Regions from separate parts of the Streptomyces sp. NPDC053493 genome, predicted to be linked through region 2. Evidence: riboswitches for the same ligand, from Rfam matches in the RefSeq annotation. Region 2 holds a riboswitch; each other region holds the start of a gene.
What was found. A riboswitch is a leader RNA that binds a small molecule or an ion and turns the genes downstream of it on or off. The one in region 2 is predicted to bind cyclic di-AMP.
Positions count from the first base shown of each region.

Region 1: another riboswitch for cyclic di-AMP. It lies ahead of ACIGO8_RS33915 (M23 family metallopeptidase); the one in region 2 lies ahead of ACIGO8_RS29425 (transglycosylase family protein).
Region 3: another riboswitch for cyclic di-AMP. It lies ahead of ACIGO8_RS24625 (M23 family metallopeptidase); the one in region 2 lies ahead of ACIGO8_RS29425 (transglycosylase family protein).

Region 1 is NZ_JBITXS010000025.1:8,700-12,928, forward strand. It holds gene ACIGO8_RS33910 (PP2C family protein-serine/threonine phosphatase) at 253-1,323, shown strand; cyclic di-AMP (ydaO/yuaA leader) riboswitch at 1,536-1,682, shown strand; gene ACIGO8_RS33915 (M23 family metallopeptidase) at 1,694-2,821, shown strand; gene ACIGO8_RS33920 (PrsW family intramembrane metalloprotease) at 2,838-4,133, opposite strand.
Region 2 is NZ_JBITXS010000013.1:51,768-55,996, reverse strand. It holds gene ACIGO8_RS29435 (cytochrome P450) at 1-917, shown strand, start outside; gene ACIGO8_RS29430 (transglycosylase family protein) at 1,032-2,048, shown strand; cyclic di-AMP (ydaO/yuaA leader) riboswitch at 2,318-2,491, shown strand; gene ACIGO8_RS29425 (transglycosylase family protein) at 2,495-3,196, shown strand; gene eno (phosphopyruvate hydratase) at 3,471-4,229, shown strand, end outside.
Region 3 is NZ_JBITXS010000009.1:123,446-127,674, reverse strand. It holds gene ACIGO8_RS24640 (GNAT family N-acetyltransferase) at 1-234, opposite strand, end outside; gene ACIGO8_RS24635 (HPr family phosphocarrier protein) at 410-691, shown strand; gene ACIGO8_RS24630 (GntR family transcriptional regulator) at 921-1,604, opposite strand; gene ACIGO8_RS24625 (M23 family metallopeptidase) at 1,769-2,539, opposite strand; cyclic di-AMP (ydaO/yuaA leader) riboswitch at 2,552-2,717, opposite strand; gene ACIGO8_RS24620 (M16 family metallopeptidase) at 2,948-4,229, opposite strand, start outside.

The DNA of each region.
Region 1 (4,229 bases), on a different contig from region 2:
CCCTGGGACGGGTACGGGTCGGTCCGCGGCCGGGCACGTCCAGGCGGGAGAGCACAGGTGGCGCGAGCGGCGCAGGGGCGCGACCCGGAGCCGGGGTCCGGCCCCGGGCCGCGGTCCGGGTCGGACTCGGGGTCGGTCTCCGGGGCGGGCGGCGGCGCTCCGGGCGGGCACGGTGCTCCGGGCGCTCCGGGCGCGTACCGGGGCGCGCGGCGCTTCATCCGGGCGCTGCCGCCGTTGGTGATCGTCGGCGGGGTGGTGTACGACCTGGCGACGCCGCCCACCTACACCGCGGCCCCGCTGTTCTCGGCCGCGCCGCTGATCGCCGCCCCGTTCTTCTCCACCCTGACGACGCTGCTCACCGGCATCGCCGCCGTCCTCGCGAGCGTCGGGCTGCACGTCTACAACGAGACGGTGGACCAGATCCCGGCGCTCACGGAGACGCTGACGGTCCTCACCGTCTCGGCGCTGGCGCTGCTGATCAACCGGGTCGTACGGCGCAGCGGCGAACGGCTCGCCTCGGCGCGGGTGATCGCGGAGACGGCGCAGAAGGCGGTGCTGCCGACGCCGGCGGCGCGGATCGGCGGGCTGCAGATCGCGGCCCGGTACGAGGCGGCGCAGGCGGACGCGTTCATCGGCGGCGACCTGTTCGCGGTGCAGGACACCCCGTACGGGGTGCGGTTGGTGGTCGGCGACGTACGGGGCAAGGGGCTCGACGCGGTGGAGGCGGTGGCGGTGGTCATCGGCGCCTTCCGGGAGGCGGCCGAGCAGGAGTCCACGCTGGAGGGCGTGGCGGCGCGTCTGGAGCGGGCGCTGGCCCGGGAGGGCACCCGGCGCGACGGGCTCGACGCCTTCGAGGGCTTCACCACCGCCGTCCTGGCCGAGATCCCGGGTGGCGACCGGACCGTACGGGTGGTCAACCGCGGCCATCCGGAGCCGCTGCTGCTGCACGCGGACGGGGCGGCGCAGGTGCTGCGGCCGAGCGAGGCGGCGTTGCCGCTGGGGATGGGAGAGCTGGCGGTGTGGCCCGACCGGGCCGAGGAGACGCCGTATCCGCCGGGCGCGACGCTCCTCTTCTACACGGACGGCCTGTCGGAGGCGCGGGACGCGCACGGTGAGTTCTACGACCCGCGGGAGCGGCTCGCCGGGCGGATCTTCCCGGGGCCGGAGGAGCTGCTCGACGCGCTCGTGGCGGACGTGCGCCGGCACACGGGCGGTGGTGCGACGGACGACATGGCGCTGCTCGCGGTGAGCCGTCCGGCGGTGGGGCAGCCGGAGCGGCGCCGGACGATGCCGGTGGTGCCGCCGGGTGGTGACCGGTCGTAGTCGAAGGGTCTCCCTCCGATAACAATTGACTCAACGTCAGTTTGAAGGTGTGTCGGCGATGTGTCGGCGGCCTCTTCTGAACGGTGGTCAACTCGGGACATAGCCTCACAATTCAGTGAATGATCAAGGGGAACGGCTTGGAATCGAGTGGCCGCGTCTATTAACGTTCGATAACGCAGCGCGGTCGTCCCAGCCGTCGCAAGAGACGGCACCGTGCGCGCGCGCCGAATCCCGTAAGGGAACCGGGGAACCACCACTTGGGGTGAATCGGGCCCCACCGCACTCGTGCGGCACGCCCGTAGGAGACCTTCCTGCTCCGAACCCGTCAGCTAACCCGGTAGGCGAGAAGGAAGGAAAGGAGAGCGCCTCCGTGGCGTCCAACACCCCTGCTCCCGAAAACCCCTTCGACTATTTCGGCGCTCCCGGTCCGGCGGGCGCCGCCGAGGGCCCGGGCGGCGGCGAGGAGTGGAACCCCACCGAGGACTCCCTGCGGGACCGGGGCCGCTCGGGCGGCCGCCACCGCGTGGTCAAGCAGCGCTCCAACTTCGCCCGCTCCTCCACCGTGCTCGGTGTCGGCGTGATCGCCGCCGTCGGCGCCGGCGGCCTGGCCACCGCCCAGCAGAAGCCGCCGGTCTCGATAGCGCTGCCGGACGTCGACCTGCCGGACGTCCACCTGCCCGACGCCTCCGACCTGCCGGGCGTCGGCGGTCTGATCGGCGGACACGACGAGGACGAGGGCGGCTCCGAGGCGACCGGGGCGGGGAACAACACCCAGCCGCTGACCGCCCTCACCTACACCACGGCCGACCAGGCGGGCACGGGCTCGGCCGGCGGCACCGGCGCCGCGCAGGCCGGGGCCACCCGGACCGACGCCGGCGAGGCGCTGCGCGCCCGCATCCTCCAGCAGGCCGAGCAGCAGCAGGCCGCCGCGGACGCCGAGGCGAAGGCCGCCGCGGAGAAGGCCGCGGCGGAGAAGGCGGCGGCGGAGGCCGAGGCCAAGGCCGACGCGGCGGAGAAGGCGGCCGCCGAGGCGAAGAAGAAGGCCGAGGAGGAGGCCGCGGCGAAGGCCGAGGCCGAGCGCCTGGCCAGGCTCGCCGCGAGCTACGCGCTGCCGACGTCCTCGTACACGATCACCTCGACCTACGGCGAGGCCGGCTCGATGTGGTCCTCCGGCCACCACACCGGCCTGGACTTCGCCGCGCCCACCGGCACGCCGGTGAAGGCGGTCCACGGCGCCACCGTGAAGTCGGCCGGCTGGTCCGGCGCGTACGGCTACCGGATCGTGCTGGAGCTCGAGGACGGCACCGAGGTCTGGTACTGCCACCTCTCCTCCATGACGGTCGGCGCCGGCCAGTCCGTCGGCACCGGCGACACCATCGGCCGCGTCGGCGCCACCGGCAACGTCACCGGCCCCCACCTCCACCTGGAGGTCCACACGCCGTCCGGCGCGGGCATGGACCCGGCGGACTGGCTCCGCTCCAAGGGCCTGAGCATCTGAGGCCCAGCCGGCTGCTCTAGCTCCGGTACGGGTTGTAGCCGCCGTAGTCGAGGTACTGCGGCGGCGACCACACCCGGCCGGTGGCCCGGGCCGCGTACGTCAGCGCCGGCGAGGCGACCTGCCGGCGCTGCCACAGGTGGTGCAGCAGCTCCTGCTCGCGGGCCGTGAAGTCCGGCGCCGCCTGCCCGCGCCGGGCCCGGTGGCGCAGGAACGCCAGGGTCGTCGCGAACGCCTCGTACTCGCCGACCGCCTGGGCGCCGGGCTTGCCGAGGCTGCGGGCGGCGTAACCGCGGGCCAGCGAGCGGGCCCGCATCGAGGAGAGCGCGAGCGGTTCATCGGGAGCGAGCCAGCCGGCCGTCGCGTAGGCCGGAAGCTCGCCGGATATCGTGCGCAGCTCCTTCTGCCGGCTCCATATCGCGAGCCAGGTCAGCAGGGCGAAGACCGGCACCATGAACATGCCGTAGACCAGCAGGAACGCCAGCGGGTGGAAGCTGGCCGAGCCGTTCCACAGCGCGTGCATGCCCATGGCGAGCAGCAGGCCGCCCAGCGGCAGCAGCACCAGACGGGTGCGGCGGGCCCGGGCGGTGGCGCCGAGCAGCGCGGCGAAGCCGAAGCCGAGGCCGGTGAGCGAGGTGAACAGCGGGTGGGCGAACGGGGACATGATGACCCGGACGAAGAACGTGCCCACCGTCACCGAGCCGAGGCCGTCGGAGCCGAACTCCTGGTCCTCGCCGAAGGCGTTGCCCAGATAGAGGATGTTCTCGGTGAAGGCGAAGCCGGTGGCGGTGAAGCCGGCGTAGACCAGCCCGTCGACCGGGCCCGTGAAGTCCCGGCGCCGGAACAGGAAGAGCAGCAGCACGGCGGCGCCCTTGGCGGTCTCCTCCACGACCGGCGCGACGGCGGTCGCCCCGAGGGTGTCGGCCGAGCCGGGGTCGGCGGTGGCGCTGCTGATCCACTCCACGGCGAAGGAGTTGGCCAGGATCGCGACCAGGGTGGAGGCGAACGCGCCCCAGGCGAGCGCGAACAGCAGGTTCTTCCAGGGCGCCGGCTCGACCCGGTCGAGCCAGCGGAACGCGGCCATGAGCAGCGGCACCGGGAGCACGGCGAGTCCGAGGCCGACGAGGAAGCCCTCGGTGCCGGTCTCCTCCCGCACCAGCGCGAGGATCACCAGCGCGCACAGCGCGAGCGCGGTGATCAGCGCGACGGCCCGGACCAGCCGGCTGCGCCAGAACGCCTTCCGCGGCTTGTAACGCCACTTGGCGCGCTCGGGCACCGCCGCGAAGTCCGGCTGGTCGGTCTCCAGGGCGGGCACGGGAGCGGGCGCGGGAACGCCGGCCGTGGGGGTGGTCACGGGCGGCGTTGCGGGTCCGGTGATCGGGTTCGACGACACGCAACGACCCTAACGACC
Region 2 (4,229 bases):
AGTTCGCGCCGCGGGTGCAGGAGCTGACCGACCGGCTGATCGACGGCTTCGCGGAGCGCGGCGAGGCGGACCTGATCCACGAGTTCGCGTTCCCGCTGCCGATCTACGCCATCTGCGACCTGCTGGGCGTGCCGCGCGAGGACCAGGACGACTTCCGGGACTGGGCCGGGATGATGATCCGGCACGGCGGCGGACCGCGCGGCGGGGTGGCGCGGTCGGTGAAGAAGATGCGCGGCTATCTCGCCGAGCTCATCCACAAGAAGCGGGAGGGCCTGCGGCACGAAGGGGACGACGACCTGATCTCCGGGCTCATCCGGGCCTCGGACCACGGCGAGCACCTGACCGAGAACGAGGTCGTCGCGATGGCCTTCATCCTTCTCTTCGCCGGCTTCGAGACGACCGTGAACCTGATCGGCAACGGCGTCTACGCGCTGCTGCGCCACCCGGAGCAGCGCCGCCGCCTCCAGGACGCGCTCGCCGCGGGCGACACGGGCCTGCTGGAGACCGGTGTCGAGGAGCTGCTGCGGTACGACGGGCCGGTGGAGCTGGCGACCTGGCGGTTCGCCACCGAGGACCTGACCGTCGGCGGGCAGGAGATCCGGGCCGGCGACCCGGTCCTAGTGGTGCTGGCGGCCGCGGACCGCGATCCCGCGCGGTTCGCGGAGCCGGACACCCTGGACCTGGCGCGGCGCGACAACCAGCACCTCGGCTACGGGCACGGCATCCACTACTGCCTGGGCGCGCCGCTGGCCCGGCTGGAGGGGCAGACGGCGCTGGCGACGCTGCTGAAACGCCTGCCGGACCTGCGACTTGGGGCCGATCCGGCGGAACTGCGCTGGCGCGGCGGGCTCATCATGCGCGGCCTTCGTACCCTTCCGGTGGAGTTCGCCCCGGAGCGTCGCACCGAAGAAAATTGACGCTCCGTCAGAAATGTGATCTTCGCGTGATCTCTGCTGCATCGACTTGTGACGCGCGTTCGAATGCCGCTACGTTCACCCGCAGTCTCAGCAGTCACGCGAAAGGCACTCCGCATGCGCTCCGGGAACGGACGTCACCGCAGACCCCGCCAGGCCCCCGCACTCGTCGTCGCGGCGGGGGTCACCGGCTCGGCCATGGCGCTGCCGCTGCTCGCCACCGGGTCGGCCTCCGCAGCAGACGCGGCGACATGGGACCGGGTCGCCGAGTGCGAGTCGGGCGGCGCCTGGAGCGCCAACTTCGGCAACGGCCTCTACGGCGGCCTGCAGTTCACCCAGGAGGGCTGGGAGCGCCACGGCGGCCTCGCCTACGCCCCGAGCGCGGACCTCGCCAGCCGCGCCCAGCAGATCGCCGTCGCCGAGAAGGCCTTCGCCGCCGGCGACACCCAGTGGGCCACCTGCGCCCCGATCGCCGGCCTGAAGAAGGACGGCAAGGCGCCGGGCGTCGACCCGGGCCCGGGCGCCGCGCCCAAGGAGTCCACGGGACCGCTTCCGGAGTCGAACCGCACCGACGGCCTGCCGGCCGGATCCGGTGCGACCTCCGCGGCGCCCTCGGCGCCGGTGACCACGCCGGCCACGCCCGCGACCCCGGCCACCCCGTCCGCGCCGGGCACGGCGCCCTCGGCCGGATCCACCGTCACGCCCGGCCAGGCGACGACCGCGCCCCAGGCGCCCACGAGCCCCACCTCTCCCGCCGCGCCCGGTACGCCCGTCACGCCGGACGCATCCGTTACGCCCGGTGCGCCGGAGTCGACGACGCCCGGCACCGGCAAGCACCGGGGTGACGCCGCGACAGAAGAACCGGGCGCAACGGACACCACGCCCGAATCGGGACGTCACGCCGCTCCGACCGACGGCGCGCCGGCCGGAAATACGGGCACCTCGGACAAGGCGGACGAATACACCGTCAAGCCGGGTGACAGTCTTTCGGGCATTGCGGAGGAGAACGGCCTGCTCGGCGGCTGGACCGCCCTCTACGACCACAACAAGAAGACGGTCGGCACCGATCCCGACCTCATCCTCCCTGGTCAGAGCCTGGAACTGAACCTCGGGACGGCCGGGTCCGACGCCTAGTCAGGACGGCGAACCGGCCCTGAATGTCCGTTCTGTGCAAGTGAGACATGGGTCTCTCTTCCCGAACTGGCGTGTCACGTCCGCAAAGTTTGTCCGAATCGCCCCTCACCTGCGCAAACACACCCTGACGGGGCGCAAGTAGGGGCGATTTTTCCGGGTTGATGGTCTTTGAACTTCCCCCGGGTCTGTGTCTACGGTCAGGACCGCTCGCCACCGCGGGCCCCGTCGACCGGTCCGCCGAATCCTGCCGCCGACCGACGGGAACAGTCGTCGCGCAAGCGCCGAAGGCAGGAGCGGGGGACCCAAGGTAAGCGCCGGCCCCGGCCGTTGAGACAGACGGCCGACGATCGGCTTGGGGTGAAGCCGCGTGCTAGGTCACGCGGCCGGGCAACTCACAGGCCCGAACCCGACAGCTCACCTCGTAGGCGTCGGTGAGGAGAACCTCCATGCTGCTTTCCGGCAAGGGCAAACACCGTCGTTCCTCCAAGGCCGCCCGCGCCCTCGCGCTGGCCGGTGCCGCCGGCGTCGCCGTCGCGGCCCCGCTGATGGCCGCCGGCACCGCCTCGGCCGCCACCAGCGCCGAGTGGGACGCCGTCGCCCAGTGCGAGTCCGGCGGCAACTGGTCCATCAACACGGGCAACGGCTACTACGGCGGCCTGCAGTTCTCGGCCTCCACCTGGGCCGCGTACGGCGGCACCGCCTACGCCCCGACCGCCGACCAGGCCTCCAAGTCCCAGCAGATCGCGGTCGCCGAGAAGGTCCTCGCGAGCCAGGGCAAGGGTGCCTGGCCGAGCTGCGGCGTGGGCCTGTCCGGCGCCTCCTACGACGGTGGCTCCGCCACGGCCGCCGCCCCCAAGCCGGCCGCCCCGAAGACCACCCCGAAGCGCTCCACCGAGCAGCCGACCACCCGCAGCGAGAAGCGCACCGCTCCCAAGAGCGCCGCCTCGAAGCAGACTGTCACCACCCCGACCGGCAAGAAGGTCAAGAAGGGCGACGGCGAGTACAAGGTCGTCTCCGGCGACACCCTCAGCAAGATCGCCCAGGCGCACGGCGTCAAGGGCGGCTGGCAGAAGCTCTTCGAGCTCAACAAGGACATCGTCCAGGACGCCGACCTCATCTACCCGGGTCAGCAGCTCCACCTGAAGTAGTACCGCCCGCCGGCGCCGGCCGGCGGCAGACCCCGCGGTGAGTGGAAGGAACCGGTCCGGAGCAGCTGCTCCGGACCGGTTTCTTACGACCGGAATCTACTGATTGGTAACCGGGTCTTTCGTCCCGAGATGCATGCCCTCGGGTCCTTTTTCGTCCCAGCGGGCGGGCGCCCGGCCGGTCGGAGCCCCCGGGCCGGTTAGGCTCTTGTCGCAAGGCGAACGAGACCTTGCCGCATGCGTCACAACCAGCGTCACATCCCAGAAGGAGATGCTCGTGCCGTCCATCGACGTCGTCGTAGCCCGGGAAATCCTGGACTCCCGAGGCAACCCCACGGTCGAGGTCGAGGTCGGCCTCGACGACGGCAGCACCGGCCGTGCTGCCGTCCCGTCCGGTGCCTCCACCGGTGCGTTCGAGGCCCTCGAGCTTCGCGACGGTGACCCCAACCGTTACCAGGGCAAGGGCGTGGAGAAGGCCGTTCTCGCCGTCATCGAGCAGATCGGCCCGGAGCTCGTCGGCTACGACGCCACCGAGCAGCGCTTGATCGACCAGGCGATGTTCGACCTGGACGCCACCCCGGACAAGTCCTCGCTCGGCGCCAACGCCATCCTCGGCGTCTCCCTCGCCGTCGCGCACGCCGCCTCCGAGGCCAGCGACCTCCCGCTCTTCCGCTACCTGGGCGGCCCGAACGCGCACCTGCTGCCCGTTCCGATGATGAACATCCTCAACGGCGGCTCGCACGCCGACTCCAACGTGGACATCCAGGAGTTCATGATCGCGCCGATCGGCGCGGAGTCCTTCTCCGAGGCCCTGCGCTGGGGCACCGAGGTCTACCACACCCTCAAGAAGGTCCTGAAGGACAAGGGCCTGTCCACCGGCCTCGGCGACGAGGGCGGCTTCGCCCCGAACCTCGGCTCCAACCGCGAGGCCCTCGACCTCATCCTCGAGGCGATCAAGCAGGCCGGCTACGTGCCCGGCAAGGACATCGCGCTCGCGCTCGACGTCGCCGCCTCCGAGTTCTACAAGGACGGCTCC
Region 3 (4,229 bases), on a different contig from region 2:
GTGGTGGGTGAAGCGGTGGACGTCCTTGGCGGACAGGCGCGGGTAGGGCGCGAAGAAGCGGTAGTACTTCGACTCGTCCGAGACCTGCTCGTAGAAGCTGACCAGGCGGTCGGCGTCGTCGGTGGTGATGGGCCTGATGCGCGCGGTGCCGCCGTCCCGGAGGACCACGTCCGCTTCCCAGTGGTCGGGGTACGCGTGCTCCGGCTGACCCGACTGTTCCGACGCGCTCTGCATGGGGCCAGCCTACGGCCGGGGTACGACGGTGGCACCGGTCGCGCACGGGGTGGCCGCCGGGCAAGGTAGGGAGCACCGAAGGGCCGTCCCGCCGGGGGCCGGAGCTCGGCAGGAGCACCTCGTCACCCATGAGAGACTGGTCTAGACAACCGCTGAAAGTTGAAGGGCAACCACCATGGCTGAGCGCCGCGTCAACGTCGGCTGGGCCGAGGGCCTGCACGCCCGTCCCGCCTCCATCTTCGTCCGTGCCGCCACGGCCGCCGGCGTCCCCGTGACGATCGCCAAGGCCGAAGGCAACCCGGTCAACGCCGCTTCCATGCTCGCGGTGCTCGGCCTGGGTGCCCAGGGTGGCGAGGAGATCGTGCTCGCCTCGGACGCCGACGGCGCCGAGGTCGCGCTCGACCGCCTGGCGAAGCTGGTCGCCGAGGGTCTCGAGGAGCTTCCCGAGACCGTCTGACCCGTCTCCTCCCCGACGACGGATCGCACGAGGCCGCGTCCCGCCGGATCCCCGGCCGGGCGCGGCCTTTTCCTCACCCGCCGACCCGGGCCGGTCCCGAAAAGCCCGAGCCGGTCCCGAAAAGGCGGAAAACGACGTCGGCCGCCGAATTCAGGGCAGCACGAAACAGGGCCGGTTATCGGAAACGACGGCCCGGAATTAAGCGCCCGACTTTTATACGGCCCGGGTGTTAATTCCCCGGTCCCGCACTGTTTACGGCATGTTGCGAAACCCTCACACGCGCCCGCTCGGGCCGTTTCAGCCGGTGCAGCGGGGCCGCCCGCTCCACGTGCAGCGCGGTCAGGGCGCGGGCCCGCTCGGCGTCGCCGCGCGCGACGGCGTCCACGATGGCGCCGTGCTCGGCCCAGGCCTCCACCGGCCGGACGGCCGGCTCGACCGCGTACATCCAGTCGATCTTGTGCCGCAGCTGGGTGAGCAGCGCCGTGAGCGGCGGGCTGCCGGAGGCCTGCGCGAGGGTCTCGTGGAACCAGCCGCCGAGCGAGGCCAGATCCTCGCCGCGGCCGCGTCCGGCCCGCTCCTGACCCAGTCTGACCAGGCCGCGCAGCACCTTGAGGTGGGCCTCGGTGCGCCGCTGCGCGGCCCGGGCGGCGCCCAGCGGCTCCAGCAGCGAGCGCATGTCGAGCAGGTCGGCGGCCTCCTGCTCGGTGGGCTCGGCGACATGGGCGCCGGCGTGGCGCCGGCTGACGACGAAGCCCTCGGACTCCAGCGTGCGCAGGGCCTCGCGGACCGGGACGCGGGAGACGCCGTAACGGCGGGCGAGACGGTCCTCGGTCAGCCGGGTGCCCCGCTCGAGGACCCCGGAGACGATGTCGTCCCGGATCGCCGTGCATACCGAGTGCGCGGGAATGCGCATGTCCGACCTCCGCTTTCGTCCGCGCGAATCCCCATCGAGCGGCATCTGTCCGGCGACTCTATTGCAGGACGCCGGAATTTCCGATGCCGCCCGGTGACAGGGAATGCAAAAAGCCCCGGCTCGAACGAGCCGGGGCTTCTTCAGGCATTCGGACGCCGAGTCGGTCAGACGTCGACGCCGCGGGCGCGGAGGTAGGCGACGGGGTTGATGTCGGAGCCGTACTCCGCGGTGGTGCGCGCCTCGAAGTGGAGGTGCGGGCCGGTGGAGTTGCCGGACGAGCCGGAGACGCCGATCTGCTCGCCCGGCGTGACCGTCTGGCCGACGTGGACGTGGATGGCGGAGAGGTGGCCGTACTGGGTGTACGTGCCGTCGTTCATCCGGATGACGATGTTGTTGCCGTACGCGCCGCCCCAGCCGGCCTCGACGACGGTGCCGGAGCCGACGGAGACGACCCTGGTGCCGTAGGAGGCGTGGAAGTCGATGCCGGAGTGGTGGCCGGAGGACCAGAGCGAGCCGCCGGTCTGGTAGCCGGTGCTCACGTACGAGCCGGCGACGGGGAGCTGGAAGGAGTTGAGGCGCTTGCGCTCGGCCTCGCGGGCGGCGCGCTCCTTGGCGGCGCGGACCTCCTTGGCGCGGGCCTCGGCCTTGCGCTTCGCCTCGGCGGCGGCCTTGGCGCGGGCGGCGGCCTCGTAGGCCTCCTTCTCCTGCGCGTCGGCCTGGGCGTCGACCCGCTCGGCGAGGGACTCCTCGGTGATCACCTGGGTGAGACCGGTGTCCTCGACGGAGGTCGTCTCCGTGTCGGCGGCGAGCGCCGGGGAGGCGAGGGTGCCGATGACGCCGGTGGTGGCGAGCGTCGCCACGCCGGCGATGCCGGCGCCACGGCGCGTCAGACGGCTCGGACCACGATGCTTCCCGGTGGCACGGGTGAACGCCATGTAGTGGCTGATCCTTTCCTTCCCTCTCGCCTACCGGGTTAGCTGACGGGTTCGGAGCAGGAAGGTCTCCTACGGGCCCCTCCGCGTCGCGCGAAGGCGTCCGATTCACCCCAGGGACTGCGTACGGGTCCCCGGCTCCCCAGGCTCGCGCCTTGCGGGGACTCGGCGATGACTGTCCGTTGCCGCGGGCGCGGCGTCGTACAACGGGCGGACAGCCGGATCGACGCTAGGCGGACCTTCCGTCAATCGCCAAACAGAGCACCCACTTTGTTAGACATGCCACAGGGCATACGATCACACCCTCCAGCAATCCGGACATAAAGGAGGACCCTGGCGATCCGGTTCGCCGGGGTCCTCCTTCTCGTCGCCGTCGCGCCGACTCCTCGCTGCCACGTGACGGCGGCTCAATCAGCCGGTGGCGACGGTCACTTCACCGATGCCGAGGGCCCGCACGGGCTCCTCGATCTGCGACGCGTCGCCCACCAGGACGGTGACGAGCCGGTCCACCGGGAAGGCGTTGACGACGGCCGCGGTCGCCTCCACCGTGCCCGTCTCGGCGAGCCGCGCGTACAACCGCGCCTGGTAGTCGTCGGGGAGGTGCTGCTCGACCTGGTCGGCCAGCGTGCCGGCGACGGAGGCGGCGGTCTCGTACTTGAGCGGGGCGACGCCGACCAGGTTCTGCACGGCCACGTCCCGCTCGGCGTCCGTCAGGCCCTCGGCGGCGAGGGTGCGCAGCACCTTCCACAGGTCGTCGAGCGCCGGGCCGGTGTTGGGCGTGTCGACCGAGCCGCTGATGGCGAGCAGGGAGGCGCCGTTGCCCTCGCCGTCGGAGCGCAGCACCTGTCCGAAGGCGCGCACGCCGTAGGTGTAGCCCTTCTCCTCGCGCAGGACGCGGTCCAGGCGGGAGGTGAGGGTGCCGCCGAGGCAGTACGTGCCGAGCACCTGGGCCGCCCAGACGCGGTCGTGGCGGTCCGGGCCGACGCGGCCGATCAGCATCTGGGTCTGAACGGCGCCGGGGCGGTCCACGATGACGACCCGTCCGGTGTCGTCGGCCGTGATGGGCGGCATGGGGCGCGGCGCGGCCGGCGAGCCCGTCCAGGCGCCCAGGGTCTCGGCGAGCACCTTGTCCAGGTCGACGTCGGTGAGGTCGCCGACGACCACGGCGGTGGCGGCGGCCGGCCGCACGTGCGCGTCGAAGAAGGCGCGGACGGCGGCGGCGTCGATCGCCTCGACGGTCTCCTCGGTGCCCTGGCGGGGCCGGGACATCCGCGAGTCGGCCGGGAACAGCTCCTTGGAGAGCTGCTTGGCCGCGCGGCGGGCCGGGTTGGCCGTCTCGTGCGGGATCTCGTCGAGCCGGTTGCGCACCAGTCGCTCGATCTCGTTCTCGGCGAAGGCCGGGGCGATCAGGGCCTCGGACAGCAGGCCGAGGGCCTTGGGCAGCCGGGAGACCGGCACCTCGAGGGAGACCCGTACGCCGGGGTGGTCGGCGTGCGCGTCGAGGGTGGCGCCGCAGCGCTCCAGCTCGGCGGCGAACTCCTCGGCGGAGTGCTGGTCGGTGCCCTCGGACAGGGCCCGGGCCATGATCGTGGCCACGCCGTCCAGGCCCTTGGGCTCGGCGTCCAGCGGGGCGTCGAGGAAGATCTCGACGGCCACCACCTGCTGGCCGGGGCGGTGGCAGCGCAGCACGGTC